Regions from separate parts of the Kitasatospora sp. NPDC058478 genome, predicted to be linked through region 1. Evidence: riboswitches for the same ligand, from Rfam matches in the RefSeq annotation. Region 1 holds a riboswitch; each other region holds the start of a gene.

Region 1 (9,217 bases):
CCGTACTGCGCCTGGCTGCTGAAGGGCTACTTCGACACCATCCCGGTGGAGATCGACGAGGCCGGCCGGGTCGACGGGCTCAGCCCGTTCGGCACCTTCTGGCGGCTGGTGCTGCCGCTCGCCCGCCCGGGCCTGGCGGTGGCCGCCTTCTACTCCTTCCTCACCTACTGGGCCGAGGTGCCGTTCGCCTCCACCTTCATGCTCAGCTCCGACAAGTACACGCTGGCCGTGGGCCTGCAGACCTTCGTCAGCGAGCACGACGCCCAGTGGAACCTGATGGCCGCGACCGCCGTGCTGATCGCGATCCCGTCGGCAGCCTTCTTCTACCTGGTGCAGCGCCACCTGGTCACCGGTCTGACCGCCGGTGCCTCCAAGTCGTAACGCTCCTCGCTCCTCTAGTCCCCAAGGGATACCGTCCATGACCCAGAACCTGGCCGACACCTCCCGGCCTGCCGCCGACGCCGCCGCCCACGAGGCGGTCACCCCGGCTCCTGTGACTGGCGGCGCCTCCAGAGGCTGGTGGCGGGACGCGGTCATCTACCAGGTGTACCCGCGCAGCTTCGCCGACTCCAACGGCGACGGCATGGGCGACCTGCCCGGCATCCGCAGCCGCCTGCCGTACCTGCGCGACCTCGGCGTGGACGCGGTCTGGCTCTCGCCGTTCTACGCCTCGCCGCAGGCGGACGCGGGCTACGACGTCGCCGACTACCGCGCCGTGGACCCGATGTTCGGCAGCCTGCTGGACGCCGACGCGCTCATCCGGGACGCCCACCAGCTGGGGCTGCGGATCATCGTCGACCTCGTCCCCAACCACTCCTCGGACCAGCACGAGTGGTTCCAGCGCGCCCTGCGCGAGGGCCCCGAGTCCCCGCTGCGCGAGCGGTACCACTTCCGCCCCGGCAAGGGCGAGAACGGCGAACTGCCGCCCAACGACTGGGAGTCCATCTTCGGCGGCCCGGCCTGGACCCGCAGCGAGAACCCGGACGGCATCCCCGGCGACTGGTACCTGCACCTGTTCGCCCCCGAGCAGCCCGACTTCAACTGGGAGAACCGGGCCGTCGCCGACGAGTTCCGCTCGATCCTGCGGTTCTGGCTCGACATGGGTGTCGACGGCTTCCGCATCGACGTCGCCCACGGCCTGGTGAAGGCCCCCGGCCTGCCCGACCTCGGCGGCGCGGACCAGCTCAAGCTGCTCGGCAACGACGTCATGCCGTTCTTCGACCAGGACGGCGTGCACGAGATCTACCGCAGCTGGCGCAAGATCCTCGACGAGTACCCGGGCCAGCGGATCGGCGTCGCCGAGGCCTGGACCCCGACCGTCCAGCGCACCGCCAACTACGTGCGCCCCGACGAGCTGCACCAGGCCTTCAACTTCCAGTACCTGGGCACCGGTTGGGACGCCGCCGCGCTGCGCGAGGTGATCGACGTCTCGCTCGACTCGATGCGCCCGGTCGACGCCCCCACCACCTGGGTGCTGTCCAACCACGACGTCACCCGGCACGCCACCCGCTTCGCCAACCCGCCCGGCCTCGGCACCCAGATCCGCACCCCCGGCGACCGCGAGCTCGGCCTGCGCCGCGCCCGCGCCGCCACCCTGCTGATGCTCGCGCTGCCCGGCTCCGCGTACATCTACCAGGGTGAGGAACTCGGCCTCCCGGACGTCACCGACCTGCCGGACGAGGTCCGCCAGGACCCGTCGTTCTTCCGCAAGGCCGGGCAGGACGGCTACCGCGACGGCTGCCGCGTCCCGATCCCGTGGTCCGGCACCGAGGCCCCGTACGGCTTCGGCCCGGTCGCCGGCGGGCCGTCCTGGCTGCCGCAGCCGGCCGAGTGGGCCGCGCTGAGCGTCGAGGCGCAGACCGGAGACCCGGCGTCCACCCTGGAGCTGTACCGCAGCGCGCTCGCCGTCCGCCGTTCCCAGGACGACCTCGGCGCCGGGACGGCCGTGGAGTGGCTGGAGGGCCCCGAGGGGACCCTGGCGTTCCGCCGCGGCTCCTTCGTCTGCACCGTCAACGCCACGGACGAGCCGGTCCGGATAGCGGCGCCCGGAAAGCTGCTGCTCTCCTCGGTGGAGCTGGTGGTCGACGGCGGCGAGACGGTGCTCGCGCCGGACAGCACCGGCTGGTGGGCGGTCTGACGTGGTTGCAATAGGCTCTGGGACCGTGACTACGGCGCGACTCTCAGACATCGCGGCGCAGGCGGGGGTCAGCGAAGCCACCGTCTCCCGCGTACTCAACGGCAAGGCGAACGTCTCCGCCGCCACCCGGCAGACCGTGCTGGCGGCGCTCGACGTGCTCGGCTACGAGCGGCCGACCCGACTGCGCCAGCGCAGCGCCGGCCTGATCGGGCTGATCACGCCGGAGCTGAGCAACCCGATCTTCCCCGCACTGGCCCAGGTGATCGAGCAGGTGCTCAGCCGGCACGGGTACACCCCGGTGCTGTGCACCCAGACGCCGGGCGGGTCCACCGAGGACGAACTGGTCGAGATGCTGGTCGACCGGGGTGTGGCGGGCATCGTCTTCGTCTCCGGGCTGCACGCCGACTCCACCGCCGACCACGACCGCTACGCCCGGCTGACCGGGCGCGGGGTGCCGTTCGTGCTGATCAACGGCTACAGCGAGCGGATCGACGCGCCGTTCATCTCGCCGGACGACCGGGCCGCGATGTGGATGGCCGTCCAGCACCTGGCCGAACTCGGGCACGAGCGGATCGGGCTGGCCGTCGGGCAGCGGCGGTACGTGCCGGTGCTGCGCAAGATCGAGGGCTTCACGGCGGCGATGCGCGAGGTGCTGGGACGGAGCCAGGAGGAGGCCGAGGAACTCGTCCACCACACGCTGTTCAGCGTGGAGGGCGGGCACGCGGCGGCCGGCGCACTGCTGGACAAGGGCTGCACGGCGATCGTCTGCGGCAGCGACATGATGGCGCTCGGGGCGATCCGGGCGGTGCGGCAGCGTGGACTGTCGGTGCCGCACGACGTCTCGGTGGTCGGCTTCGACGACTCGCCGCTGATCGCCTTCACCGAGCCGCCGCTGACCACGATCCGCCAGCCGGTCGAGGCGATGGCGACCGCGGCGGTGGACGCGCTGCTGGAGGAGGTCGGCGGGAACGCGGTCCAGCGCGGGGAGTTCATGTTCCAGCCGGAGCTGGTCATGCGCGGCTCCACGGGGGCCTGCGCGCGCTGAGGACGGTCAACGGACGGGCCCCGGAGAGCTGTTGCTCTCCGGGGCCCGTTGCGTGCCGCCCGGGTGCCGGGTCAGCCCTCGTGGTCCGTGGGGCGGCTCTCGGTGAGCCGTTGGCCGTCGGTGGCGTCGCCGGTGCGGGTCTCGGTGCGGCGGCCGCGGGCCAGGTAGTCGCGCAGGACGAGTTCGACGGCGTCCTGCGGGTTCTTGGTGCCGGAGAGCATCATCGCGTCGATCGCGAGGTTGGCGTCGAGTGTGACGGTGACCTGGGCCATGGTGACTCCTCCTCGGGTGCCGGAGCAGCAGCATGCCCGCTGGGGGCGGGCTTTGACCATGGCCTCGGGCGGTCCTGCCCGGCGGTCTGCCGGCGGCCTTCCTACGGCGCCGGGCGACCGCCGGGGCGGGCGGCGACTGACAGATAACAGATGATGAAATCTGTTATCTGAAATCTGTTATCTGTCAGCCGTCAGTTGTCAGCTGTCACCCGCGGGTCGTGCTCAGACCCGGCCGGCGAAGTCCGGCGCCCAGTTGGCGACGGTCTGCAGGCGCACGCCCGAGCTCGGGTTGGCGGCCTCGACGTACTGGCCGCCGCCGATGTAGATCGCGACGTGGTAGACGCCGGAGTTCTGGCCGTTGTTGGACCAGAACAGCAGGTCGCCCGCCTGCAGGCTGTCCAGCGAGACGCGGGTGCTGGCGGCGGCCTGGTCGGCGGCGACGCGCGGGACGGAGACGCCCGCGGCGCGCAGCGCGGCCTGGGTCAGGCCGGAGCAGTCCCAACCGCCGTTGCCGGTACCGCCGTAGACGTACGCCTGGCCGACCTTCGACTGGGCGAAGGAGACCGCGGCGGCCATGCTGCCGGTGGCGGCCGGGGTCTGAGCGGGGGTCTGCGCCTGGGCGGCCGGCTTGGAAGCCGGCTTGGCGGCCGGGGCCGGGGCCGGGGCCGGGGCCTGCGGCTGGGCGGTCGGCTTGGCGTTCACGGCGGCGCCGTTGGAGGTCTGGCCGGACTTCTGCGAGCGGTCGAACCAGGTGAAGTCCGAGCCGGACTGGTCGGTCTGAGCCGACTGCTGGGCCTGGCCGCCGTCCTTGAACGAGAGGCGCTGGCCCGGGTAGATGGTGTCCGGACCCTCGGTCAGGGTGCCGCGGTTGAGCTCGTACAGCCGCTGCCAGCCGCCCTGGAGGTTGTGCTTGTCGGCGATCGAGGACAGCCAGTCGCCGGAGGTGACGGTGTAGTCGTCGCCCTGGGGCTGGGCGCTGTTCTGGGCCTGGTTCTGGCCCTTCTGCGCCGAGGTGCCGTTGGCGGAGTCGGCGGGGGCCTGTGCCTGGTCCTGGGCCGGTGCGGCCGGCTTGGCGGGCTTCGCGGCCGGGGTGGCCGGGGTGGCCGGGGCCTGGCTCTGTGCGGGCTTGGCGGCCGGGGTGGCCGGGGTGGCCGGCTTCGCGGCGGGCTTGGTGGCGGTCGAGCTGGCAGCCGAGCCGGTGGTCGAGCCGGCCGAGGTGTCGACGGTGGCCGGGGTGCCGCCCTTGGTCAGGCCGGCCTGGACCGAGCACACCGGCCAGGCGCCGGGGCCCTGCGAGGCGAGGACCTTCTCGGCGACGGCGATCTGCTGGTCCTTGGTGGCCTGGTTGGCCTGGGGGGCGTACGCGGTGCCGCCGAAGGCGGCCCAGGTGCTGGAGGTGAACTGCAGGCCGCCGTAGAAGCCGTTGCCGGTGTTGATGCTCCAGTTGCCGGTGCTCTCGCACTGGGCGACCTTGTCCCAGGTGGCGACGGAGGCGGCGGAGGCGGTGCCGGAGGTGAGGCAGGGGATGGTGAGGCCGACGCCCGCGACGCCGATGGCGGCGATCACGCGTCGGGTACGACTGGACAGACGGGTGCCGTTGGTGGGCAGCATGAAGACGCAGTCCTCTCCCACGCCTGCGAGGTGAGCTGTCGGATTCGGGCTGGAGTTGCCCGGCCGCGCTGTGGGCGCGGCTTCACCCCTAGCCCTGGATCGTTCCGGGGAACGGTCCGGGGCGACTTACCTGTGGGTCCCCCGCTCCTGCCGTGGTGCGTTTTCGCGCTGCCAGGACATCCGACGGCAGGACTCGGCGTCGCGGATGAACTGGGTTCGTGTGGCCACGAACGGGGAGCACGTTAAGCAGACTTAAGTTCAAACTGCAAACACCTGTGACGCGCATCACGGTTTGGCGAGAACGGTCGTTCCCCTCGCTCGCCATGATCGAAAATGGCCGATTTCCGGCAATGCCGCGAAGGGCGTGCGCAACTGTCTGTGCTTCAGGAGGCGGGTGGCGGCGGGTCGGGCCCCCCGGGGCCCGCCCGCCGAGAAGGAGGTGCGTCCACACTGTGGCCGTCGGGGGATGGATCGAGCGGCGGCGAACAAATGCGGATAGAACGGACATCACGCCTATTCGCCCCTTAACTCCCTTACGGGGCAAGCAGGAAGGGCCCGGAACGTAGCCGTTCCGGGCCCTTCACGCGTGCGGTGACCGCTACTGGCCGGCCGAGTCCTCGGTGGCGGTGCGAGCGGCGTGGGCGGCGTGACCGCCCCGGCCGGAGTGGTCGGCGTGCGCGCCCTCGGCGGCCTCCGCCGCCTCGGCCTCGGCCTGCGCCAGGGCCTCGGGGGAGGGTGCCGGCAGCGCGGCCAGGTAGGTGGCGGCGATCAGCTGGCCGACCGTCGGGTAGGCGCCCAGCGGCGCCGCGGACGGGCAGCCGGTCTCCTCGGCGGCCGTGGCGAGCAGTTCGGAGTCGGCCTCCGGCCCGATCACCAGCGGTGCCAGCGCCGGGCGCTGGGAGCCGGTCTCCTTGAGGTGGTTGACGGCCGCGGCGACCGAGCCCGGCACGTCGAGCGCGGCGGGCACGACCGGGACGGCCAGCCGGGCCGCCAGCAGGACACCGGTGATGCCGGCCGCGGCAGCGGCCTCCTCGCCGCCGACGGTGGTCAGCACGACGCCGTCCGCGGCGGTCGCGATGGCGAACAGCCGGGCCCGGTCGGCGCGTGCCAGGCCGGCCTCGGACAGGCGCACGTGCACGGCCTCGGCGAGCAGCGGGTGCGGGCCGAGCACGTCGGTGACGGGGGCTCCGTACTCCGCGGCGAGGGCGTGAAGTTCGGTCAGGAATCCGTGCGGGCCGGGTACCAGCGGCACCAGGACCGGCGCGGGCAGGCCGGCCTCGGCGGCCATGGCCAGCAGTTCGGCGACGGTGCGGTCGTCACTGTCGACCCCCTGGGCGGCTTCGCCCGGGAGGTAGCCGACGGCGGTCTGGATGCCGCTCTGCTCGCTGCGGACGATCGACAGCAGCTCCTCGACGACCGAGCGGGACTCGGGCCCGGCGGTCGCGGGCACGGCGAGCACCAGGGCCGGGGAGCCGGCCGGGATCTCGGGGCGCTCGGGGCGGCGGTGGCGCCCCCGCGCACGGGAGCCTGGAGTGCGGACGGGCAGTGGCGCGCCCGGGATGGCTGCGGTGCTCATGCCGGAGATCGTAGGACATCGGCCCGTCAGGCCTGCATTCGGCTGCCGTTCGAGTTTCACGTGGTCATGGCGGGTGCGCCGCGTTCCCGCCGTGTCCGTCCGGGCGGTTTGCCCGCAATCCGGACATATCTCACCCAGCCTTCGAGCGATCACCGCTCGTAGCCCTGACGTGTCCGACGGGGCGTCGAGTTGCCTGTGTGGCGCGTGAGATGTCTCACAGCCAGGAGGTCGCCTGACGGAGCGTCACGGCAGCGCGACTCCGGGCGTCTGAAGATCAACATTCAGCGGGGAACCGCTCACGGCCGGTTATCGAGAATCTGGCGATTCACTCGGCTATGTCCGTTTACGTACCGTCAGGAGAAGGGCCCGTGAAGAGTTCGGAACTGCCGGTGAAAGGCCTCGTGCACCTGCAATGTCCCGTGCTGATGCACGTGCACAGCAGCTATCATCGCGTCAAGTGAGGCGTTGTGCCGGGCCGGTACGGGGCCGGTCCGTTCGTTCGGCGGGTGCCGGGAGCGCCGCGCTGGACGACCACTCCGGAGCTCTTCGGGAGATTTCTATGCACGACTCGCAGGACACGCACGGCTCGTACGACACCTACAACGGGATGGCGGCCGCCGACCTCAAGGGGGTTCTCTGGCAGAAGAGCCTGCACAGCAACTCCCAGGGGAACTGCGTCGAGTTCGCGGCCCTGCCGGGGGGCGATGTGGCGATGCGCAACTCGCGCTTCCCGGAAGGGCCGGCGCTCATCTACACCCGGGCCGAGATCGCCGCCCTGCTGCTGGGGGCCAAGGACGGGGAGTTCGACCACCTGGCGGTCTGACCGGCCGCCGTCCTGCCATCGGGGGGCCGTCGTGGGTGCTGACACCGCGACGGCCTTTGTCTTGTCCGGGGCCGGTCCGGGGCCACGCGACGGGCGCTCTCCCGACGGGCGCTCTCGCGGCCGACCGCGCGCAGGCGCGGCGGGTGGTCCCGCGCACGGTTGGGGGCCCGGACGCGGACGGGGGTCGGGCCGCTGGGGTGTCCGGCCGTCAGTCCGGCCGACTCGTCCGGGGGGCCGGCCCGGCAATCGTCGTGGGAATCGTCCTGAGGACTGAGCCGGAGCCCGTGGCGCACCTGCGCCAGGCCCGTCGAGCCGCCCCGCGGAGCCCGGGGTGCGGTCCTCCCGGGGCCTCCCTCGGCCGGCCGCGCGCCGCCTGGCGCTAGGCCGAGCGCCGGTGCCGTCCACCGAGTTCGGAACCGGTGGCCGGCTCCGCCTCGAACAGGGCCCAGACCACTTTGCCGCTGCCCAGCGGGTGCCAACCCCAGGAGCGGCTGAAGGACTCCACCAGGTGCAGTCCGCGGCCGGACTCGGCGACGAAGTCCGCCTCCCGGGCGACCGGGCCGATGCAGCTCGGGTCGCTCACCGCGCAGACCACCTGGGGAGAGCGGTGGACCAGGCTTATTCGGATCGGCAGTCGGCCCTCGGGGGTCGGCTGTATGGGAAAGTCGTACTCGCCCTGGGCGCCACCCGCAGGGTCGGGTCGTGCGCCGATCGCATGCCGCAGTGCGTTGGTCACCAGCTCCGAGGCCACCAGCGCGACGTCGTCGAACAGCTCCATCAGGCCCCAGCGCTGAAGAGAGGTTCTGGCGAAGTCGCGCGCGGTTCTGACGGCTTCGAAGCGAGGAGCGAGCGTACAGGTGACCACATGGGGGTCAACCGCCAAAGCCGTACCGGTGCTCATGAAGAGCTCCTCCCATAAGGGGGCGGACACGGCTGGACCCGCCGGGGTCATGCCGGTCACCTCCGACTCGCTCGGCCGCTCGGCCGCCCCCTCGACCAGCGCGCGCGCACACGATCCCCCGGTGGCGCGGGGGAACGCTGCCGGGTCGGTGCACGGAGTCGCGCGTGGGGTCGACGCGGAGCCCGCGGGATTGCCAGGGATGTGCAGGTGCACGTGCACCATGGTGGTGTGCGCTCACTGCAGATGCAAGAGTCGATTCACGTGCAGTCGCACTATTGGCATATGCAAGCGCCGGATGCACGTGCATCCTGGTGTGTGGAGTGTGGAACTGATAGGAACATCCGTCAGTATCGGCACCGTGAGCGCTCAACTGATGGCAGACTGTGCGCTGTTTGCCCTAGGTGGAGGTTTCGACCGCATGACCACAGTTCAGCCGGGCGGCGGCTCGATGGTCCGCCGGATCCTCCTCGGGTCTCAGCTGCGTCGCCTGCGTGAGACGCGCGGCATCACGCGCGAGGACGCCGGCTACGCGATCAGGGCCTCCGAGTCCAAGATCAGCCGCATGGAACTCGGCCGCGTCAGCTTCAAGGAACGCGACGTCGCCGACCTGCTCAGCCTCTACGGCGTGGACGACGGCCTGGAGCGGGAGGCACTGCTCGGGCTGGTCCGCGAGGCCAACAAGTCCGGCTGGTGGCACAGCTTCAACGACGTGCTGCCGGGCTGGTTCCAGACCTACGTCGGCCTGGAGGAGGCCGCCCAGCTGATCCGCACCTACGAGGTGCAGTTCATCCCCGGACTGCTGCAGTCCGAGGAGTACGCACGGGCGGTTTTCGGACAGAGTCGGCCGGTCGT
Region 2 (9,217 bases), on a different contig from region 1:
GACGCGGCCGACCCGTACCTGGCCGGCGGCGGGGCGACCCGGACGGTGGCCCGGGAGACCGACGGCTCGGTGGCCGTCCAGTGGCACTCCGGCCCGGCCCGGCACGAGGCCGGCTCGCCGAACGTCATCGGCGCCTATGCGATCGCCTCGGCCTGCCGGGCGCTGAGCGAGGCGGGCTTCGACGCGCTGGAGGCCCGGGAGCGGCAGCTGATCGCCCGGCTGACCGCCGGGCTGGCGGAGATCCCGCAGGTCAAGGTGCTGAACCTGTTCGGTGCCGAGGCGGCCCGGGTGGGCGTGCTGTCCTTCGTCGTCCAGGGCTGGAACAGCTCGCACTTCTCGGCCGCGCTGTCCGCCGAGTACGGCATCGGGGTCCGCGACGGCCTGTTCTGTGCGCACCCGCTGCTGCGCACCCTGCTCGGGGACGAAGAGGTCTCCCCCTCCGAGTGCGGGGCGCCCGAGCCGTCGCTGCCCGGCGAGCGCAGCCTGAACGCGATCCGGGTGAGCTTCGGGGCCGGGACCCCGGACGAGCACGTCGACCGCTTCCTGACCGCCGTCCGCGAGCTGGTCACGGACGGTGCCGCGTGGAACTACCGCAACGAGGGCGGACGCTGCGTCGCCACCGTGGAGGTCGACCGGGGGCGTCGGCAGGGCTGAGGGGCCCGGTCGGCAGGGCTGAGGGGCCTACTCGTCCAGACCGAGGGCGAAGGCGGCCTCGAGGTCGTGCTGGGAGTAGGTGCGGAAGGCGATCTGGGTCTCGGTGTGGGCCACGCCCGGGACCTTGTTCAGCCGGCCCGGGATGACCGCGGCCAGATCGTCGTGCCGGCGCACCCGGACCATCGCCACCAGGTCGTAGCCACCGGTCACCGAGTACACCTCGCTGACGCCCTCGATGGCCGCGATGGCCTCGGCGATCTCCGGGATGCGGTCGACACTGGTCTTGATCAGGACGATGGCGGTGATCACTGTTCGGGCTCCTTTGTGGGGTGCCGCCAGCGTATCGGGCGTCAGCCGGGTCGTCTCGGGGGGTGGCTGACCGCCGTGCAGGCGTAGAGGAAGCCCGCCGCGAAGCCGATCACGTGGACCAGATAGGCCACCCCGGGCCCGGCCGAGTGGACCGACCACCACTGCAGGGCGAACCAGAGGCCGAGCACCAGCCAGGCCGGGAAGCGCAGCGGCAGGAACAGCAGCAGCGGGACGAGCGTCGTCACCCGGGCGCGCGGATGGAAGCGCAGGTAGGCGCCGAGGACGGCGGAGATCGCGCCGGAGGCTCCGATCAGCACCCGGGTGGAGCCCGGGGAGTGCGCCTCGGCGAGGGCGAAGCCGTACGTGGCCAGACTGCCGGCGGCCAGGTAGAAGAGGGCGAACCGGGCCCGGCCCAGCCGCTGTTCGACGGTGGGGCCGAAGACGTGGAGGAAGAGCAGGTTGCCCAGCAGGTGCAGCCAGCCCGCGTGCACGAAGAGCCCGGTGAGGACGGACAGCGCCGGGTGCTTGGCCGGGGTGGGCGCGGCCGGGCAGCCCGGGGCCGGGTCGGGGGCCTGGGCCAGCTGCTCGGCGGTCAGCGGGCGGCCGGCCAGCACCTCGGCGGGGATGACGCCCCAGCGCTGCTCGTACCGCTGCTCCGCGCAGAGCCGGGACTGGCCGGTGCCGTACAGCGGATTGAGCCCGGCGGCCGGGCCCAGCAGGAACACCAGGGTGTTGACCGCGATCAGGGCGTAGGTGACCGCCGGGGCGGGCACGGACGGGCGTTCGCCCCGCGCGTCGGTGTGCCCGGGGGCCGTCAGTGCCATGCGGCCAAGCATCCCTCCGTGTCGGGCGTGTGACACGGCCTTGTACGGCAGGTGGACTAGCCCGCTCGTTCTCCTGACTGGTGGCCGGGATGGTTGCCTCAGGCAATAGGCTTGGGGCGGGCAATCCCGCCTCCCGCCGCCGACGCCGGGGCCCCGGGGGGAGCGCCTAGCCCACCCAGGGACCACCCGAGAGGACCCCCGATGACCGTCCCCGCCCTGACCGCCGAGACGCGCTGGCGCTGCACCCTGTGCGGAAACCTCACCCGCTTCGACGTGACCCGCACCGCGCGGGTCACCGAGTTCCTGCACTTCGACCTGGCCGGCGAGTCCAAGGTCGAGGAGACCGAGGTGCTGAGCGAGACGATCGAGTCGGTGCGCTGCCGCTGGTGCAACGCCGTGGACCAGGTCGAGCTGGTGGCCCGTCCGGGCGCCGAGAGCGCGGAGGCCTCCGCCGAGCAGGGTTGACGCCCGACGGCGCGGGGGGCGGGTGCGCGGCGCGCCTGCCCGCCGCGCTGGGACAATACAGACAGGACGCACGGAGCGTGACGACAGGGCGGCGGCCGCGGGCCGTGACCCCGTAGGACCAGGATCGGAGCCGAGGACGTGGTGGACGCAGCGAGGGAGCCCGCCGAAGCGCAGGGGCTTCAGCCTGCTGCCGCCGCGCAGGCGCAGGCCGCCGACGCGGCCCCGTCCGGGCCCGCGGCCGTCGGCGAGGCGGCGGGTTCCGATGAGGCGGTGGGCTCCGGCGAGGCGGTGGGTTCCGGCGAGGCGGTGGCGGAGCGTGCTGCCGAGAAGCTGGACCGGCCGCTGCCCGAAGGCGTGCGCCGGCGCGTGGTCGGCCTGGCCTCGGACGCGCTCGGCGGGCTGCCGCCCGGCGAGCTCCCGCAGAGCCTGCGCCAGTACGTCAAGTTCACCCCGGCCCGGCGGGCCAAGTACGCGGCCACGGCGCTGGCCGCGGCGCTGGAGTCGGAGCCGGCGTTCCGGGTGCGGATAGCGGAGCGGCTGAGGCTGGGCCAGCCGGACCTGGTGAAGGCGTTGGAGTCGGGCAGCGTCCCGGGCGCCGCCGATCCGATGGACGTCGCGGCCGCCGCCTACCTGGTGCGGTCGGCCGGCTGGAGCCGGCTGGTGGCCGAGGCCGGGGAGGAGGCCGAGCGGGCCGGCGCCGAGGGCGCGGCCGCCGAGGCCACCCGGCTGGTGGAGAAGCTGCAGGCGGAGCTCGCCGAGCTGCGGTCCGCCGCCCGGGCGGACCTGGAGCGGCAGCGTGCGGAGTCCGAGGACGTCCGCCGGGAGGCCGAGTCGCTGCGGAAGAAGGTGCGCTCGCTGGAGAGCGACACCCGCCGGGCGCAGGCCGAGACCAGGCGGCTGACCGCCGAGCTGGAGGCCGCGAGGGCGCAGGCGGCCGCCGAGCGCGGCGCCGCGGAGTCCGAGGCGCGGCGGCTGCGGCACCGGGTCGGCGAGCTGGAGACGGCGGCCGAGCAGGGCCGCCGGTCGGCCCGCGAGGGACGCAGCGTCGAGGACATGCGGCTGCGGCTGCTGCTGGACACGGTGCTGCAGTCGGCGCAGGGGCTCCAGCGGGAGCTGGCGCTGCCGGTCTCCCAGATCCGGCCGGGGGACCTGGTGGAGGCGGTGGTGCCGGGGGCGGCCTCGCCGCACGACGTGGCCCGGCGCGGTCTGGCCGACGACGATCCGGCGCTGCTGGACCAGCTGCTGGCGATCCCGCAGGTGCACCTGGTGGTGGACGGCTACAACGTGACCAAGACGGGCTATCCGACGCTGCCGCTGGAGCAGCAGCGGATCCGGCTGCTGGGCGGGCTGGCGATGCTGGCCCAGCGCACGCAGGCGGAGGTCACCTGCGTGTTCGACGGGCAGGACCTGGACGTTCCGGTGATCATGGCGCCACCGCGGGGGGTGCGGGTGCGGTTCAGCCGGACCGGCGAGACCGCGGACGAGCTGATCCGCCGTCTGGTGCGGGCCGAGCCGCAGGGGCGTCCGGTGGTGGTGGTGTCCACCGACCGGGAGGTCGCGGAGGGCGTGCGGAAGGCGGGCGCGCGCCCCGTGGCCTCCGTTCTGCTGCTGAACCGGCTGGCGCGGCCCTGACGGCTGCCTCGACGGAATGACGCCTGGTCAGCGCCCGGTTTGCGGCGGTGTGCACATCCGGTGAAGCCTGCGGGGGAAGTGGAGTTCACGCCTTCGGGGGAGTGGCAAAACCCGTGGATCTTCCCTAGGGTGTGGCGTCAAACCTATTTTCCGGATTCTCACCTGATCGGGTGAGGCCGATGGAAGAAGGAGCAATTCCCTTGGCCTCCCACCGCCGTCCCAAGCAGCCGAGCCGCGCCCGGGTCTCCGTGCTCACCGCTGCCGCGGCGACCGCGGTCGCCCTCTCCGCGCAGGTCGCCGCGCACGCCGCGCCCCAGCCCAGCAAGAGCGACGTCAAGGCGCAGATCGACCAGCTCCAGCAGGACCAGGAGCAGGCGGCGGAGAAGTACAACGGCGCCAAGGAGCGGGCCGACCAGCTCCGCAAGCAGTCCGACCAGCTGCAGGACAAGGTGGCCCGCAGCCAGGACGAGATGACCCAGCTCCAGACCGGCCTGGCCGGCGTGGCGGGCGAGCAGTACCGCACCGGCGGCATCGACCCGTCCGTCCAGCTGATGCTCTCCTCGGACCCGTCCGGCTACCTGGAGAAGGCGTCCAGCGCCCAGCAGGCCAGCGCCAGCGAGTCCGAGGCGCTCAAGGGGCTGCTGGACCAGCAGCGCCGGCTGGACCAGGAGAAGTCCGAGGCCGCCGCCGTCCTGGCCTCGCTCGACTCCACCACCAAGGACCTGAACCAGGCCAAGACGGACGTCAACCAGAAGCTCAAGGCCGCGCAGGACCTGCTGAACTCGCTCAGCGCCTCCGACCGCGCCGCGCTGCGGGCCCAGCAGCAGCAGGACGACCGCGCCTCGCGCGGCAGCGACCGGGCCGACCTCGGCAGCCTCCCGCAGGCCGGCGGCTACGCGGGCGTGGCCGTCGCCAAGGCGATGAGCAAGCAGGGCTCGCCGTACGTGTGGGGCGCCACCGGCTCGACCACCTTCGACTGCTCGGGCCTGATGGTCTGGGCGTACGGCCAGGCCGGCGTCTCGCTGCCGCGTACCTCGCAGGAGCAGGGCAACGTCGGCACCAAGGTCACGCTGGACCAGGCCCAGCCGGGCGACCTGGTCATCTACGGCCCCGACCGGCACCACGTCGGGATGTACATCGGCAACGGCATGGTGGTGCACGCGCCGCACACCGGCGACGTGGTGAAGGTGATGAAGGTCGACGCGATGCCGATCAACACGATCCGCCGGGTCTGACGGTCCGACACGCCCGAAGGGCCCCGTCCGGGCCTGTGATCCACGCCACCCTCCGGCCGGGGGTGGCGTTCGGGTTTTGTCCGCCGCGCGAGTCCCCGGTGAAGACTGATCAGCTTTGCGTACGGCGGTGATCACTATGTGTCATATTCACAAAAGAACTTTGGTCTTCTTCCGTCTTTTTTCTGACAAGGATTTGAACGGATCACGGTTCAGTTACTAGGGTCGTGCCCCGAACCACCGCACTCCCGATCGCCCAGCCAGGGTGACGGCGGTGGTTTCCGTCGAGTTCGTGACGCAGCGGGGCGGGCCCAGTGCCTGCCCGACGGGGAGCCCAGCAGTCGGGGGTGCTGTCGAACGGAGCCGGGGAACCACGTTCCTCCGGGGTGAATCGGCGCCAGGTCGGCCGGTGGAACGGCCGTGAGGCGTCGTAGGGCACGCTTCCGGCCCGAACCCGTCAGCTCACCCGGTAGACGGCGTAGGAAGAAGGAGTCCGCCTTCGTGGCGTCCCATCGTCGTCCCAAGCCCGCTAGTCGCACCCGGGTCTCGATCATGACCGGCTTCGCCGCCGCGGCCGTCGCGCTGTCCGCGCAGTCCGGCGCCCACGCCGACCCGCAGCCGACCAAGGACCAGGTCAAGGAGCAGGTCGACCAGCTCAACGAGCAGGCCGAGGTCGCGACCGAGAAGCTCAACGCCGCCCAGGAGAAGCAGCAGCAGCTGCAGAAGCAGGTCACCGACCTCCAGGACCAGGTGGCGCGGCAGCAGGGACAGGTGACCGACCTTCAGGGCGGCCTGGCCGAGATCGCCGGCGAGCAGTACCGCAACGGCGGCATATCGCAGACCGTCCAGCTGATGTTCTCCGCCAGCCCGGACACCTTCCTGAGCCAGGCCGACACGCTGAACCAGGCCGGCGGCACCCAGAAGGGCCAGCTCAAGCAGCTCCAGGACGAGCAGCGCAAGCTCGACCAGGTGCGCTCCGAGGCCCAGGGCAAGCTCGCCGAGATGGAGACCACCACCCAGCAGCTGAAGAGCGCCAAGGACGAGGTCCAGGGCAAGCTCAAGGCCGCGCAGGACCTCTTCAACACCCTGTCCGAGCAGGAGCGCCAGGCGATCCGCGCGGCCGAGGAGAAGGCCGCCGCCGAGGCCAAGGCGAAGGCCGACGCCGCCGCGAAGGCCGCCCAGCAGCAGGCGGCGGCCCAGCAGGCCGCCGACCGCTCCTCCCGCGACAACAGCCGCACCGACCTGAGCGCGTCGCAGGCCCCCGCCGCGCCGGTCACCAAGCCGAGCGCCGGCAGCTCGCGCGGCGCCGCGGCGCTGTCCATCGCCGCCTCCAAGATCGGCAGCCCGTACGTCTACGGCGCCTCCGGCCCCGGCTCCTTCGACTGCTCGGGCCTGATGGTCTGGGCGTTCAACCAGGTCGACGTGGCGCTGCCGCGCACCTCGCAGGAGCAGGCCCACGCCGGTACCCGGATCGGCACCGACCTCTCCCAGGCCCAGCCCGGCGACCTGCTGATCTTCTACGGGGACGCCCACCACGTCGGCATCTACGCCGGCAACGGCCAGGTGCTGCACGCGCCCAAGCCCGGTGCGTCGGTCCGCTACGAGGCGGTCGGCAACATGCCGCTGACCTCCATCGTGCGGGTCTGATCCCCGCGCAGGCCCTCCCAGGCCCGGCCTTCCACCACGGAAGGCCGGGCCTGCGGCTTTTCCGGCGCCTCGGACTGATGTCCGATTACGGGTCAAATATTCGGGTTGGCAGGGGTTTGGACTCGGTTGCCCGGACTCGCTAACGTCTGCCACCGGACTCCGCTTCCAGGGCCGCCCGCGTTGGTGCGGCGGCGGGGCCCCACCGCCGGATCGGAGCCGCTGCCGCCATGCCCGTGCACCGTCGTCCCCAACTGCTCGCCCGTGCGCTGGTGCTGACCGCGGCCGCCACCACCGCCCTGGGCGTGACGGCGGGCGGCAGCGCCCAGGCCGCCCCCGCCGCGCCGGACACGCCCACCCGCAAGGACGTCAAGGCGCAGGTGGAACAGCTCTACGGCGAGGCCGAGCAGGCGTCCGAGAAGTACAACGCCGCCCTGGAGACGCAGCAGCGCCTCCAGGGCGAGACGACCGTCCTCCAGGGCGAGATCGCCGTCGCCCAGGACCAGCTCAACCAGTTGCGCGGCGACCTCGCCACCGTGGCCGGCGCCGAGTACCGCGGCGGCGGCATGGCCCAGACCGTCCAGCTGATGCTCTCCACCGACCCGGAGGGCTACCTGTCCCGGGCCCGCACCCTCGACCAGGCCGCCGAGCGGCAGCAGGAGACCCTGCACGAACTGGCCACCCGCCAGCGCCGACTCGACCAGCGCCGCACCGAGACCGCCGGCAAGCTCGCCGAACTCGACCAGGCCCGCCGCTCGCTCGCCGACAGCAAGCAGCAGATCCAGCAGCGGCTCACCAAGGCCCAGCGGCTGCTGAACAGCCTGGGCGTCGCCGAGCGGGCCCGGATGGCCGCCCAGGACGCCCAGGAGGCCGAGCAGCGCGCCACCCGGGGCACCGACCGGCTGGACCTCGGCACGGCCCCGCCCGCCTCCGAACGCGGGGCGGCCGCGCTGGCCGCCGCGGTGCGGATGATCGGCTCGCCCTACCTCTACGGATCCACCGGGCCCCGCGCCTTCGACTGCTCCGGTCTGATGTACTACAGCTGGCGGCAGGCCGGAGTGACCCTGCCGCGCACCTCGCAGGCCCAGGCGTACGCCGGGCAGCGGGTCAGCCTCTCCGAAGCGCGGCCGGGAGACCTGGTGATCTTCTACCGGGACATGCACCACGTCGGGATGTACGCCGGCGGCGGGGTGATCGTGCACGCCCCCTACCCGGGCGCCAGGGTCCGCTACGAGAGCGTCAACGCGATGCCGGTCGCGGGGGTGGTCCGGCTCTGAGCCCGGCACCGTCCGACCCCGACGCCCCCCACCCGATAGACGGCGCCCGCCGGACGCTGTCCCGGCGCGGTGCGCTGCTGCTCGCGGCCGGCGGGCTGGCCCAGCTGTCGCTGCCGCCGGCCGCCCCGGCGGCCCCCTCGGCGGCCGGGCGGGCGTCGGGCCGGTGGGCGGCGGACCGGCGGGCCGAGGTGGCCGCACTGCTGGGCACGCGGGCCCGGGCGCTGCCCTCCTGGTCCGGACCGGCGGCGATCGAGGCCGGCTACCGCAACCTGGTGCTCGGCGCGGACGCCGGGCCGGAGCGGCTCACGGCCGCCGCCGACCTGGCGGTCCGGATCACCGGGTACGACGACTACCCGGTGGTGTACCCGCGTCGGATCGACCTGGTCCGGGCCGGCGGCAGCTGGCGGGTCGACCGGGAGGAGAGCGCGAGCGGGCCCCCGGCGCTCTGGGACCTCGGCTCCGCCCGCTCCGCGGCGGGCGCGCACTGCCTGGTGCTCGGCTTGGCCGGCGGGCCCGACCCGGCCGGCCTGGTCGCGGTGGCGGACCGGGCCGTGCCCGCCGTGAGCGAGGTCTGGGGCACCGGCTGGGCGGGCCGCCTGCTGCTCGAAGTGCCCGCCACCGCAGAGCAGTTCGCCCGGCTGCTGGAGGTCGACCCGGCGGGCTGGACGGGCATGGCGGCGGTCACCTCGGCCGCCGCCGGCGCGCCCTGGCACACCCCCGCCGACCGGGTGCTGGTCAACCCCGGGACGTTCGGGCGGCTCAGCGACTTCGGCCGGCAGGTGGTCGTCACCCACGAGGCCACCCACGTCGCGACCAGGGCCGACACCCGGGCCTGGACACCGCTCTGGCTCTCCGAGGGCGTCGCCGACTGGACCGCCTACCGGGGCTCCGGCCGGCGCCCGCAGCAGATCGCCCCCGAGCTGGCCCGGGACGTCGCCGCCGGCCGGCTGCCCGCCGCGCTGCCCGCCGACCGGGACTTCACCGCGGGCGCCGACGGCATCGCCCAGGCCTACGAGCAGGCCTGGCTCGCCTGCGAGCTGATCGCCCGGCGCTACGGGCCCGAGCGGCTCGTGGCGTTCTACCGGGCGGTCGGCGCGGCCGACGGGCAGGGGGAGGACCGGGACCGCCGGCTCGACCGGCTGCTCCGGGCCGGACCGGGCGTCGGCCTGGCCGAGTTCAC
Region 3 (9,217 bases), on a different contig from region 1:
GGGCGGCCCGGCACGCCGCCCGGCGCGACAGGCGCTCCGCCGGGGCGGTCTGAAGAACCGATTTCCCATCTCGGCGACTTCCCCGTATTGTTGTGTTCACCGACGCGGGGTGGAGCAGCTCGGTAGCTCGCTGGGCTCATAACCCAGAGGTCGCAGGTTCAAATCCTGTCCCCGCTACTCAGTAGCAACGAAAGGCCCGGAGGATTCGTCCTCCGGGCCTTTCGCGTTCCCCGGCACGGCGAAGGAACGTTCTGCCGCGAAGCCGCAACAGGACCTGGGCCCCCGTCAGCGGAGACCTCCCGAACGACGGCGGCCCGGCCGACGGCCGCCGGGCGGGCCACCGATAAATCCGTTGCCCTCCGGCCGGTGGGCTGCCTATCGTGGCGGCACACTGAAGGGAGGTGATCCTGAATTGAGTTCCATCAGGATGTGTGAGGTGGCTGCTCGCTAGAGCCGCCCCTGCCTGCGCGGGGTGAGGCCTGAGGCCTCCGGCAGGCGAAATCCATAGCAGTCACCCGGCCCGCAGGCCCACCGGAACATCCCCGGTGCCTCGGCGCCAGGCCAGTGCACGGGCCGGCGCGGAGGAGCAGCCTGCGGGCTGTCTGCGTTCTCCGCCGCCCTCCGGCGTCTTCCGCCGCTCTTGGTCGTCACCCGCGCCCTGTCCGGGGCGCCACCGGGTCGTTCCCGCGGTGGGGCCGCGGCGCTAGAGTCGGCGCGGGTTCCGGAGCGGAGCGGCGCGGGCACAGGGGGTAGGCGATGGCGAAGGCGCGGCGGCGGAGCGGCACGACGGCCCTGCGGACGGCACGGTGGGCCGCGCCCGGGGCACTGGCCGGGACGGGCCTGCTCGGGCTGCTGCTCTTCTCGCTCGGCCGGGAGCAGGCCTGGCAGGCTTTCGGCGGCGGGCTGGTGGTGGCCGGGGCCTCGACGGTGCTCGGCGGCGCGCTGGGCTTCCTGTTCGGAGTGCCCCGGGTGCGCAGCGGCAGCGGCGAACCGCAGGGCTCGTACGCCCCGAACACCAACCTGGAGCAGGTGTCCGACTGGCTGACCAAGGTGCTGCTGGGCGTCGGGCTGACCCAGCTCGGCTCGCTCGGCGAGCGGCTGCACCAGCTCGGCACCGCGCTGGCCCCCGCGCTGGGCGGGGAGGACGCCGCGGTGCCGTTCGCGGCGGCACTGGTGCTGTACTTCGTGGTCTTCGGCTTCCTGGCCGGCTGGCTGGTGACCAGGCTCGCGCTGCCGCAGGTACTGACCGACGCCGACCAGGCCCTGGACCTCTTCCTCGCCGGGCAGGACCGCGACCGGCGAGGCGACAAGGTGGGCGCCGACGACCTGCGGGTCCGGGCGATGCAGCAGCTCGGGCTGCTGGGGGGCAGCGCGGAGCAGTCGGCCGCGCTGGCCGCGCAGTTGCCGCCCGCCTCCTCGCCCTCGTCCGGGCCGGAGGGCGTGGTGGCCGAGGTCCGCTCGACTGCGCGCCGCTCGGCGCTGACCGCCGACCAGGTGCGGGCGCTGTACGCGGACGGCTCCGAGGGCCGCCGGATCCAGGCGCTCGCGCTGATGCAGGGCGACCCGTCGCTGGCCGACCTGCCGAGCCTGCTGGACGCGATCGAGCGCCCGCGCTCCGGCTTCGAGCAGTACCACGCGCTGCTGGCCGCCCGGGGGCTGCTCTCCCGGCTGCCCGGCGCCGAGGCGCAGCGGCTGCGGGACGCGGTGGCCGGGCAGTTGGTGCTGCCGGAGGGGATCCCGTACGGGTCGGACCGCAGCTGGCTGGCGGAGAAGATCCTGTCCCGGCTGGAGGCGACGGCCTTCGTCCCGACGCAGCCGGCCCCGCCCGCTCAGCCTGCTGAGCCCGCTCAGCCCGTCCAGCCCGTCCAGCCCGTCCAGTCGGCTCCGTCGGCGGGCGACCACAGCTAGCTGCTGAACTCCTTGACGGTGAAGCGCAGTTCGGGCTGCTCCCAGGGCGTCTTGACCTGCGGCGGGCGGGTGCCCGTGCGCTCGGCGCCCATCTGGAGGTAGAAGCCCTCGGCGGGCGGGTGAGACACCACCTTGACCGAGGCGATCCCGGCCGCCCGGGCGCGCTCCAGCATGTCCGCGACCAGCTTCCGCCCGATGCCGAGCCCCTGGGCCTCGTCGGCGACGAACATGAGGTCCAGTTCGGCCGGTTCGCGGATCAGGCCGTAGAAGCCGAGCAGTCGGTCGGTGGTCGGGTCCGAGGCCAGGAACACCTCGTGCCGGGCGACGTACTCGGGGGTGACCCGGTAGCCGTCGATCATCGCCGCGTAGTCGCCGCGGTAGGCGGTGGAGGCCTGGATCAGCTCGGTGAGCCGGTCGGCGTCGGCCGCCCCGGCGCGCCTGATGGTCGTCTCGCTCATGCGGGCGAGTATAGGGGTGCTGACCAGGAGAGACCATTACTTTTCGGCGGCGGACCGGCGGCGGTGGTCGGCGGACCGCAGGACCAGGACGCGGCGGGTGCGGCCGTCCGCGGCGCGGGGGAAGCGGCGGATCTCGCTGGCGACGCGGCGCTCGCCGAGCGCGTACCGCAGCGGGTCGAGGTGGGCGCAGCGGAGGCCGTGGCCGTCGTGCAGCGGCTGGACGCGGACCTCGCCGTCCGGGGAGGTCACCCGGACGAGTTCCACCAGGGCGGCCAACTGCCGCTCGGGGCCGAACAGTTCGGGGTAGGCAAAGAGCAGGTAGCCGCTCAGGGTGAGCGCGAAGGCGCCGTCCGCGAACGGCAGTCGGGGCAGCGCGGCGGCCACGTACTGCTGCGGGTGCGCGGCCGAGTCGGCGGCGAACAGGCGGCGGGCGCGGTCCCAGCTGCGCAGGTAGCGGTCCGGCCGGCAGGAGCGCGGCGACGGGTACAGGTGCGGGCGGGCGGCCATCGCGGTGGCCATCGACGCCCGGGCCGCCAGCGCGTGGGCCGCGACCTCGGGTGCGGGGAGCGCGTACGCCGGGTCGGCGGCGATCACCCGGCAGCCGAGCCGGCGCGCCTCGGCGGCCAGGCCGGCCGCACCGCCCGGGCAGTCCAGCACCGGGCCCGGCAGCGCGGCGAGTTGGGCCCGGGTGAGGTCGAACAGGTCGCAGTACTCGTCCAGCGGGCGGGAGGTGACCAGGATGTCCCGACCCAGGGCGCCCGGGTCGGCGGGAGTGCGTGCGGCGGACACCCGGCCATCCGAACACGGGCCGGCCCCGCCCGCATCCGGAGCACGTCCGGATGCGGGTGGGGCCGAGGAGGCAGACGGGACCGGGGAGGGCCGCCTGGCCGGGAGGGCTGCGGGGTTCAGCGGCCGAGCAGGCCCTGGGCGGCGGCCCGGTTCACGTTGGTCAGGCCGCGGACCAGCTGGGCGGTGAGGATGATGAGCAGCACCCCGACCAGCGAGAAGCCGGCGATCTGCCAGGCCCCCTCGACGTAGTAGACGTGCTGGACGTTGTCGCTGTCGTAGAAGTCGAAGAGCCGGTACCCGCGCCACGGGGTGAAGGCCGGGAAGATCCACTGGTAGAGCGGGTACAGCGCCATCGCCCAGCCGAGCAGCAGGAACACCAGCGACAGGGCGAAGCTGAGGACCGCCCACGGGAACATCACCACCTGGTAGAACGCGGCCTTCCACCCGGCCGGGTCCGCCAGCCGCGCGGTGATCGCCCCCCAGGTGCCCGGGCGGGTCTGGCGCACCGGCGCCGGGGCGGGCACGTCCAGGGCCAGCATGCCGCGCACCCGGGCCCGCTCCATCCGGCCCATGCCGCGGGCGACGGTGGTCAGGAGGGCGAGCACGGGCAGGCCGAGGACGGTGACGAAGGTGCCGACCCCCATGCAGAACAGCACGATCGAGACGGAGAAGCCGATGACCGACAGCGGCAGACCGGTGAGCGTGTAGCCGATCTCGCGGTAGTAGTGCTTGGAGAACGGCGCCCGCCAGACGGCCGGCGGCTCCTCGGTCCGGTGGGCCCGAGCGGGACGCGGGTCGTCGCCGTAACCACCGAGGACGTCCCACTCGCGGTCCTGCGTGCTTCGGCTGCTGCTCATGTCCCGGCCCCGGTCCCTCGTTCTCGGCTGCTGATGGCATCAGTCTGGTCGAACGGCGGGCCGGGGAGGATCCGGAGGCCTGGCGGATCGGGGGTGGGGTTAACCCCCCGGCCTGCCCCCAGGTCCGCGTCGGACGTCCACGCCGGACGTCCACGCCGGACGTCCACGCCGGGCCGTCAGCCGGTCGCGCCGGTCCACTCGTCGGCGAGCAGCGAGTACAGGTACGAGTCGGACCAGACGCCGCCCTTGTACAGGTCGTGCCGGACCCGCCCCTCCAGCTGGAACCCGAGCCGGAGGAGCACCTTGGCGGAGGCGGCGTTGTCCACGTCGACCCGGGCCGCCAGCCGGTGCACGCCGAGGGCCTCGAAGGAGAGCTCGCAGAGCAGGCCGGCGATCTCGCCCGCGTAGCCGCGGCCCCAGACGTCGCGGCCCAGCACGTAGCCGAGGTGGGCGGAGCGGTGCTTGCCGAGGGTGAGGGAGGCGTGGGCGATCGGCACGGCGTCCACCGGGTCCTCGGCGTCGTCGCGCCGGGTGACGGCCAGCCGGTAGGTGTCCCGCTCCGGCGCCATCGCCTCCTCCAGGTAGAGCTCGATCTGGTCGGCGCAGGTTTCGCGGTCGCGCGGCTCGAAGGGGAGGTAGCGGGTGACCTCCGGGTCGCCGAACAGCCCGTGCAGCGCGTCCACGTCGCCGGGGGTGTGGTGATACTCGCGGATGGCCAGCCGGGGGCCGGTGAGTCGTACGGGGACCATGGCAGCCGACCCTACTCCCGGCCAGCGGTTACCGTTCGAGCTATGAACGACGAAGACCTGCGGCTCGCCCCGCGCACCAGGGCCGCCGACCTGCTCGCCTGGGCGGCGGAAGAGGACCGCACCCCGGTGGCCGAAGCGCCGCTGCGCGCGGTGCTGGCCCTGCTGGAGCTGGGCGAGGGCAGGATGCACGACGGCTGGCCCGAACTGACCTCGAACGCGGTGGAGCACCTGCTGTACGAGCGGCTCTACCTGTACGTCCAACCCGAACCGGAGGCGGACCCGTTCGCGTACGGCGCCGCCGTCCGGCTGCTGACCGACCACCAGCGGGCCGCCAAGCGGCTCAACGCCAAGCGCCAGGAGCGGCTGCACGCCGAGGCCGAGTGGCAGGGCGAGGTCGCGGCCGGGCTGCTGCGCCGCGCCGACCTGGTGACCTGGCCCCGGCTGTACGCGCTGCTGCTGCACGCGTACGGGGCGGACGTCACGGATCCGGAGGCGGTGCGGGAGTGGCTGACCGGCTTCCGGGAGCTGGCGCAGGAGGAGCGGCTGGCCAGGTTCGCCGCACTGGCGCAGACCGGCTGGCTGGACGAGGTGGACGAGCAGGGCTGGAGCCCGACCCGGGTGATCTCGGTCGGCATGGCCACCGACGGCGCGCGCCGGCTGCTGGAGCAGGGCCTGATGCGGCGCAGCTACCGCAACCTGACCGAGCTGACCGCGCTGGGGCGGCCGATGCCGGACGAACTGGCCGGGGACTTCGGGGCGTTCGAGGAGGCGGCGGTGGAGGCCGCGCTCGACCTGTACGGGGAGTGGACGGTGCCCGGGCTGCCGCGACTGCTGGTGGAGGAGTTCCCGGACCTCGCGCCGGAGCCGGGGCAGGAGGAGATCGACGCGTACCTGGCGGGGCCGGCGCAGGAGGAGTTCGACGCCCGCCTGGAGGAGCTGGCGGGATCGGCAGTCCCGGCGGACCAGGCAGACCCGACGGACCCGACGGACCCGACGGACCCGGCGGACCCGACGCAGGAGTGACGCGGCGAAGCCCCGGCCGCCGGTGCCTTTCGGTTCCGGCGGCCGGGGCTTCGCGGGTGCGTCAGGGGTTGAGGCCGCGCTGCTGGAACCAGGTCTCCGGGTCGACGGGGGCGCCGCCACCGGGGCGGACCTCCACGTGCAGGTGCGCGCCGGTGACGTTGCCGGTGGCGCCGACCTTGCCGATCTGCTGGCCGGAGCCGACCTTGCCGGAGCCCTTGATGATCGAGGAGAGGTGGCAGTACCAGATCTCGGTGCCGTCGGGCAGGGTCTCGACGATCCGGTAGCCGTACGAGCCGGACCAGCCGGCCGAGGTGATGGTGCCCTGGCCGACCGCGTAGACGGGGGTGCCGGTGTCGGCGGCGAAGTCCAGGCCGGTGTGCAGGTGGGCCCAGTAGCGGGCGCTCTGGCCGTAGTGGGCGGTGAGGTGGTAGTCGCGCACCGGCAGGGTGAGGGCGGCGGCCTTGGCCCGCTCGGCCTCCTCGGCGGCCCGCTTGGCCTCGGCCTCCTTGGCGGCGGCCTTGGCCTCCGCCTCCTTCGCGGCCTGGACGCGGGCGTCCTCCTCGGCGGCGGTGCGCTGGCTGTCGGCCTGCAGCTGGATGCGGGCGGCGAGCGCGAGGCCGGGGTCGGCGGAGAGGGCGACCGGGGTCTCGTCCGGGGTCTCGATGGCGGGGGCGGCGGCCGGGGTGGCGGAGGCGAAGCCGGTGGCGCCCAGGGTGGCGGCGACGGCGGTGACGCCGAGCAGCGGGGAGGTCCCACGGACCTGACGCGGCATCCGGTGCCGGTTGGTCTCGGCGTCCGGGCCCGCGTACTCGGGGCCGTCCGGGCCGGGGTGGTCGAGGAGCCGGGTACCTGCTGCGAGGCCGGCCGGGTGTGCCGGGGTGTGCGTCGACGCCACGGAGGCGCGCTCCTTTCCTTCCTTCGCGCCTACCGGGTTAGCTGACGGGTTCGGAGCAGGAAGGTCTCCTACGGCTGGGCCGGAGCCCCGCCGATTCACCCCAAGGAACGTGGTTCCCCGGCTCCCTGACCTGCCCGGAGGCCGGTCGGCGGGATTAGGCGACGGCGCACGGTGCCGTCTGGGTACGGCGTTGAGGACCGCGCTGCGTTATCAAACGTTAATCCTAGGAGGCCCTGATTCCAAGCCGTTCGCCCGGGACGACCGGAGACAGGCGGGGCACTCTGGGACGCGAAGGGCGTTTTGTCCCCCTTGAGCCCCTTTGGGCATGCTTGAACACCATTGACGCCACCTCACGTGATCGGACGTCAACGGACGGCCCTTCATTCAGGCACTCACCGCCGACCTCCCCCGCTCCACAGGGTGCGAAGGCTTGACGGCTAAGGCTATTAGCCTTAGCTTTATGGCTATCAGCAGCACGTTGAAGCCCCGCACCGGCAACCCCCGGAGGCCCACCATGAACGCCACCAGCGCCCCCACCACCCAGTACCTCGACGTCACCGGCGGCCGCCTCGCCTACGACGACACCCGGCAGGGCGACGGCACCCCCGTCGTGCTGCTCCCCGGAATGCTCGACACCCGCGCCGCCTACCGGCACCTCCACCCGCTGCTGGCCGCCGCCGGCCGCCGGGTCATCACCATGGACCTGCGCGGCTTCGGCGAATCCTCGATCATCTGGGACGACTACTCCCCCGCCGCCATCGCCACCGACGTCCTCGCCCTGCTCGACCACCTCGGCATCGACCGCGCCGTCCTGGTCGGCAACTCCTACACCGGCGCGACGGTCGTCAAGGCCGCCGGCGACGCCCCGGAGCGGGTCGCCGGCATCGCCCTGATCGACGCCTTCATCGAGAACCCCCCGCCCGGCGCCCTCATGCGCGGCGCCCTCCGCGCCATGGGCGCCCTGACCGTCCACTCGCCCGCCTTCTGGGGCCTCTACCACCGCAAGCTGGCCTACCCGGGCGCCAAGCCCGCCGACTTCGACACGTACGTGGCCGGACTCGTCGCCGCCATGCGCACCCCCGGCCGCAAGACCGCCACCCGCGGACACGTCGGCGGGGACTCCGCGCCCGTCGGCTGGACCGCGGCCGTCCGCTGCCCCTCGCTCGTCATCATGGGCAGCAAGGACCCCGACTTCCCCAAGCCGGAAGCCGTCGCCGACCGGCAGGCCGCCGCGCTCAACGCGCGGAAGGTCATGATCGACGGATCCGGGCACTACCCGATGGCCGACAACCCGCAGGCCACCGCCGGCGCCCTGCTGCCCTTCCTCGCCGAACTCGCCTGAGCCCCGCCCACCCCGTCCGCCCACGTCAGCCCCGCCCCCACGCGCCGCCCCGCCCCGCCACGTACGCCTTCCACCGACGGAGAGCCCACACCATGCCCCGAGTAGGACTCACCCCCGAGCAGGTCGTCGACCACGCCCTCGCCCTCATCGACGAGCAGGGCGCCGACGCCCTCACCCTGGCCGCCGTCGCCGCCCGGGCCGGGGTCGCCACCCCGTCGCTGTACAAGCACGTCAGCGGCGGCCTCACCGAACTGCGGCGGCTCATCGCCGTCCGGGTCACCGAGGAACTCGCCGACCGGCTCGCCGAGGCCGCCGTCGGCCGCAGCGGGGACGACGCCGTCGCCACCGTGCTGCGTGCCTACCACGCGTACGCCACCGAGCACCCGCACCGCTACAACGCCCTCCCCCAGGCCCCGCAGCCGGACGACGACCTCACCCGCGCGGCCGGTCGGCTCGTCGGGGTGATCATCGCCGTCCTGCGGGAGTACGGCCTCGACGGCGCGGAGGCGATCCACGCCGCCCGCACCGTCCGCTCCGTCGCCCACGGCTTCGCCTCCCTCTCCATCGGCGGCGGCTTCCAGCTCGCCGAGGACCTGGCCACCACCCAGAGCCGCCTCATCACCCTCCTCACCACCGGCCTCCGCACCTGGCCCACCCCCTGAGACGCCGGCCACCGCACCGACCGCGGCACGACCCGCCCGGCCTCCCGCGACGGCGGAACGGCCAGCGCCCCGGGTGACACATGCGCGAGAAGTCGGCCCCGCCGACTTCCCGTGCGGCGGGCAGGCAGCGGCCTGGGGGTGGTGGGGGTGGACGGGTTAGTGTGGCCGGGCTGACTGGTGGTCATGACAGGGGACCGCCGACCCCTTGGCGGAGGTCCACGTGCCCGCACCGATAGCGAGGGCACGGCGGTGGTATCTGCGGCTGCTGGACGGGAACGCCCGGGCGGCGCGGTACGCGCTGGGGGTGCTGCTCGGAGTGACGGCGGTGCTGAGCGTCCTGCCGATCGTGCTGCCGTACAGCTGGCCGCCGTCGGCGCTGGTGCTGCCGCTGGTGGTCGGCGGGCTGCTGTTGCGGCGCGGGCAGCTGCTGGTGCTGGTGTGCGCGGCGCTGGCCGGCGGGGTGCTGGGGGCGGTGGTGCGGGATCCGCTCGGGGTGCGGATCGGGGTGACGCTGGTACTGGCCGCGACCGCGGT

The links. Region 1 has a riboswitch for cyclic di-AMP ahead of ACFWPT_RS38465 (transglycosylase family protein). Riboswitches for the same ligand answer to the same signal wherever they lie in the genome.
Region 2: it holds a riboswitch for cyclic di-AMP, as region 1 does, so the genes downstream of both, ACFWPT_RS14500 (NlpC/P60 family protein) here and ACFWPT_RS38465 (transglycosylase family protein) in region 1, are expected to answer to the same signal.
Region 3: it holds a riboswitch for cyclic di-AMP, as region 1 does, so the genes downstream of both, ACFWPT_RS16405 (M23 family metallopeptidase) here and ACFWPT_RS38465 (transglycosylase family protein) in region 1, are expected to answer to the same signal.

What each region holds. Positions count from the first base shown of each region.
Region 1 is NZ_JBHXML010000109.1:1,667-10,883, forward strand. It holds gene ACFWPT_RS38445 (sugar ABC transporter permease) at 1-381, shown strand, start outside; gene ACFWPT_RS38450 (glycoside hydrolase family 13 protein) at 419-2,137, shown strand; gene ACFWPT_RS38455 (LacI family DNA-binding transcriptional regulator) at 2,163-3,182, shown strand; gene ACFWPT_RS38460 (hypothetical protein) at 3,254-3,454, opposite strand; gene ACFWPT_RS38465 (transglycosylase family protein) at 3,677-5,086, opposite strand; cyclic di-AMP (ydaO/yuaA leader) riboswitch at 5,073-5,233, opposite strand; gene ACFWPT_RS38470 (hypothetical protein) at 5,664-6,641, opposite strand; gene ACFWPT_RS38475 (DUF397 domain-containing protein) at 7,201-7,464, shown strand; gene ACFWPT_RS38480 (ATP-binding protein) at 7,844-8,365, opposite strand; gene ACFWPT_RS38485 (helix-turn-helix transcriptional regulator) at 8,784-9,217, shown strand, end outside.
Region 2 is NZ_JBHXML010000022.1:34,873-44,089, reverse strand. It holds gene ACFWPT_RS14530 (aminotransferase class V-fold PLP-dependent enzyme) at 1-654, shown strand, start outside; gene ACFWPT_RS14525 (Lrp/AsnC ligand binding domain-containing protein) at 682-963, opposite strand; gene ACFWPT_RS14520 (rhomboid family intramembrane serine protease) at 1,005-1,787, opposite strand; gene ACFWPT_RS14515 (hypothetical protein) at 1,989-2,252, shown strand; gene ACFWPT_RS14510 (NYN domain-containing protein) at 2,523-3,884, shown strand; gene ACFWPT_RS14505 (NlpC/P60 family protein) at 4,085-5,119, shown strand; cyclic di-AMP (ydaO/yuaA leader) riboswitch at 5,458-5,607, shown strand; gene ACFWPT_RS14500 (NlpC/P60 family protein) at 5,618-6,763, shown strand; gene ACFWPT_RS14495 (NlpC/P60 family protein) at 6,991-8,037, shown strand; gene ACFWPT_RS14490 (hypothetical protein) at 8,226-9,217, shown strand, end outside.
Region 3 is NZ_JBHXML010000026.1:16,879-26,095, forward strand. It holds gene ACFWPT_RS16365 (PrsW family intramembrane metalloprotease) at 1-53, shown strand, start outside; tRNA gene ACFWPT_RS16370 (tRNA-Met) at 104-177, shown strand; gene ACFWPT_RS16375 (hypothetical protein) at 757-1,908, shown strand; gene ACFWPT_RS16380 (GNAT family N-acetyltransferase) at 1,905-2,366, opposite strand; gene ACFWPT_RS16385 (hypothetical protein) at 2,403-3,155, opposite strand; gene ACFWPT_RS16390 (sensor domain-containing protein) at 3,272-4,012, opposite strand; gene ACFWPT_RS16395 (GNAT family N-acetyltransferase) at 4,189-4,761, opposite strand; gene ACFWPT_RS16400 (hypothetical protein) at 4,804-5,784, shown strand; gene ACFWPT_RS16405 (M23 family metallopeptidase) at 5,846-6,679, opposite strand; cyclic di-AMP (ydaO/yuaA leader) riboswitch at 6,692-6,850, opposite strand; gene ACFWPT_RS16410 (alpha/beta fold hydrolase) at 7,140-8,021, shown strand; gene ACFWPT_RS16415 (TetR/AcrR family transcriptional regulator) at 8,114-8,683, shown strand; gene ACFWPT_RS16420 (PP2C family protein-serine/threonine phosphatase) at 8,904-9,217, shown strand, end outside.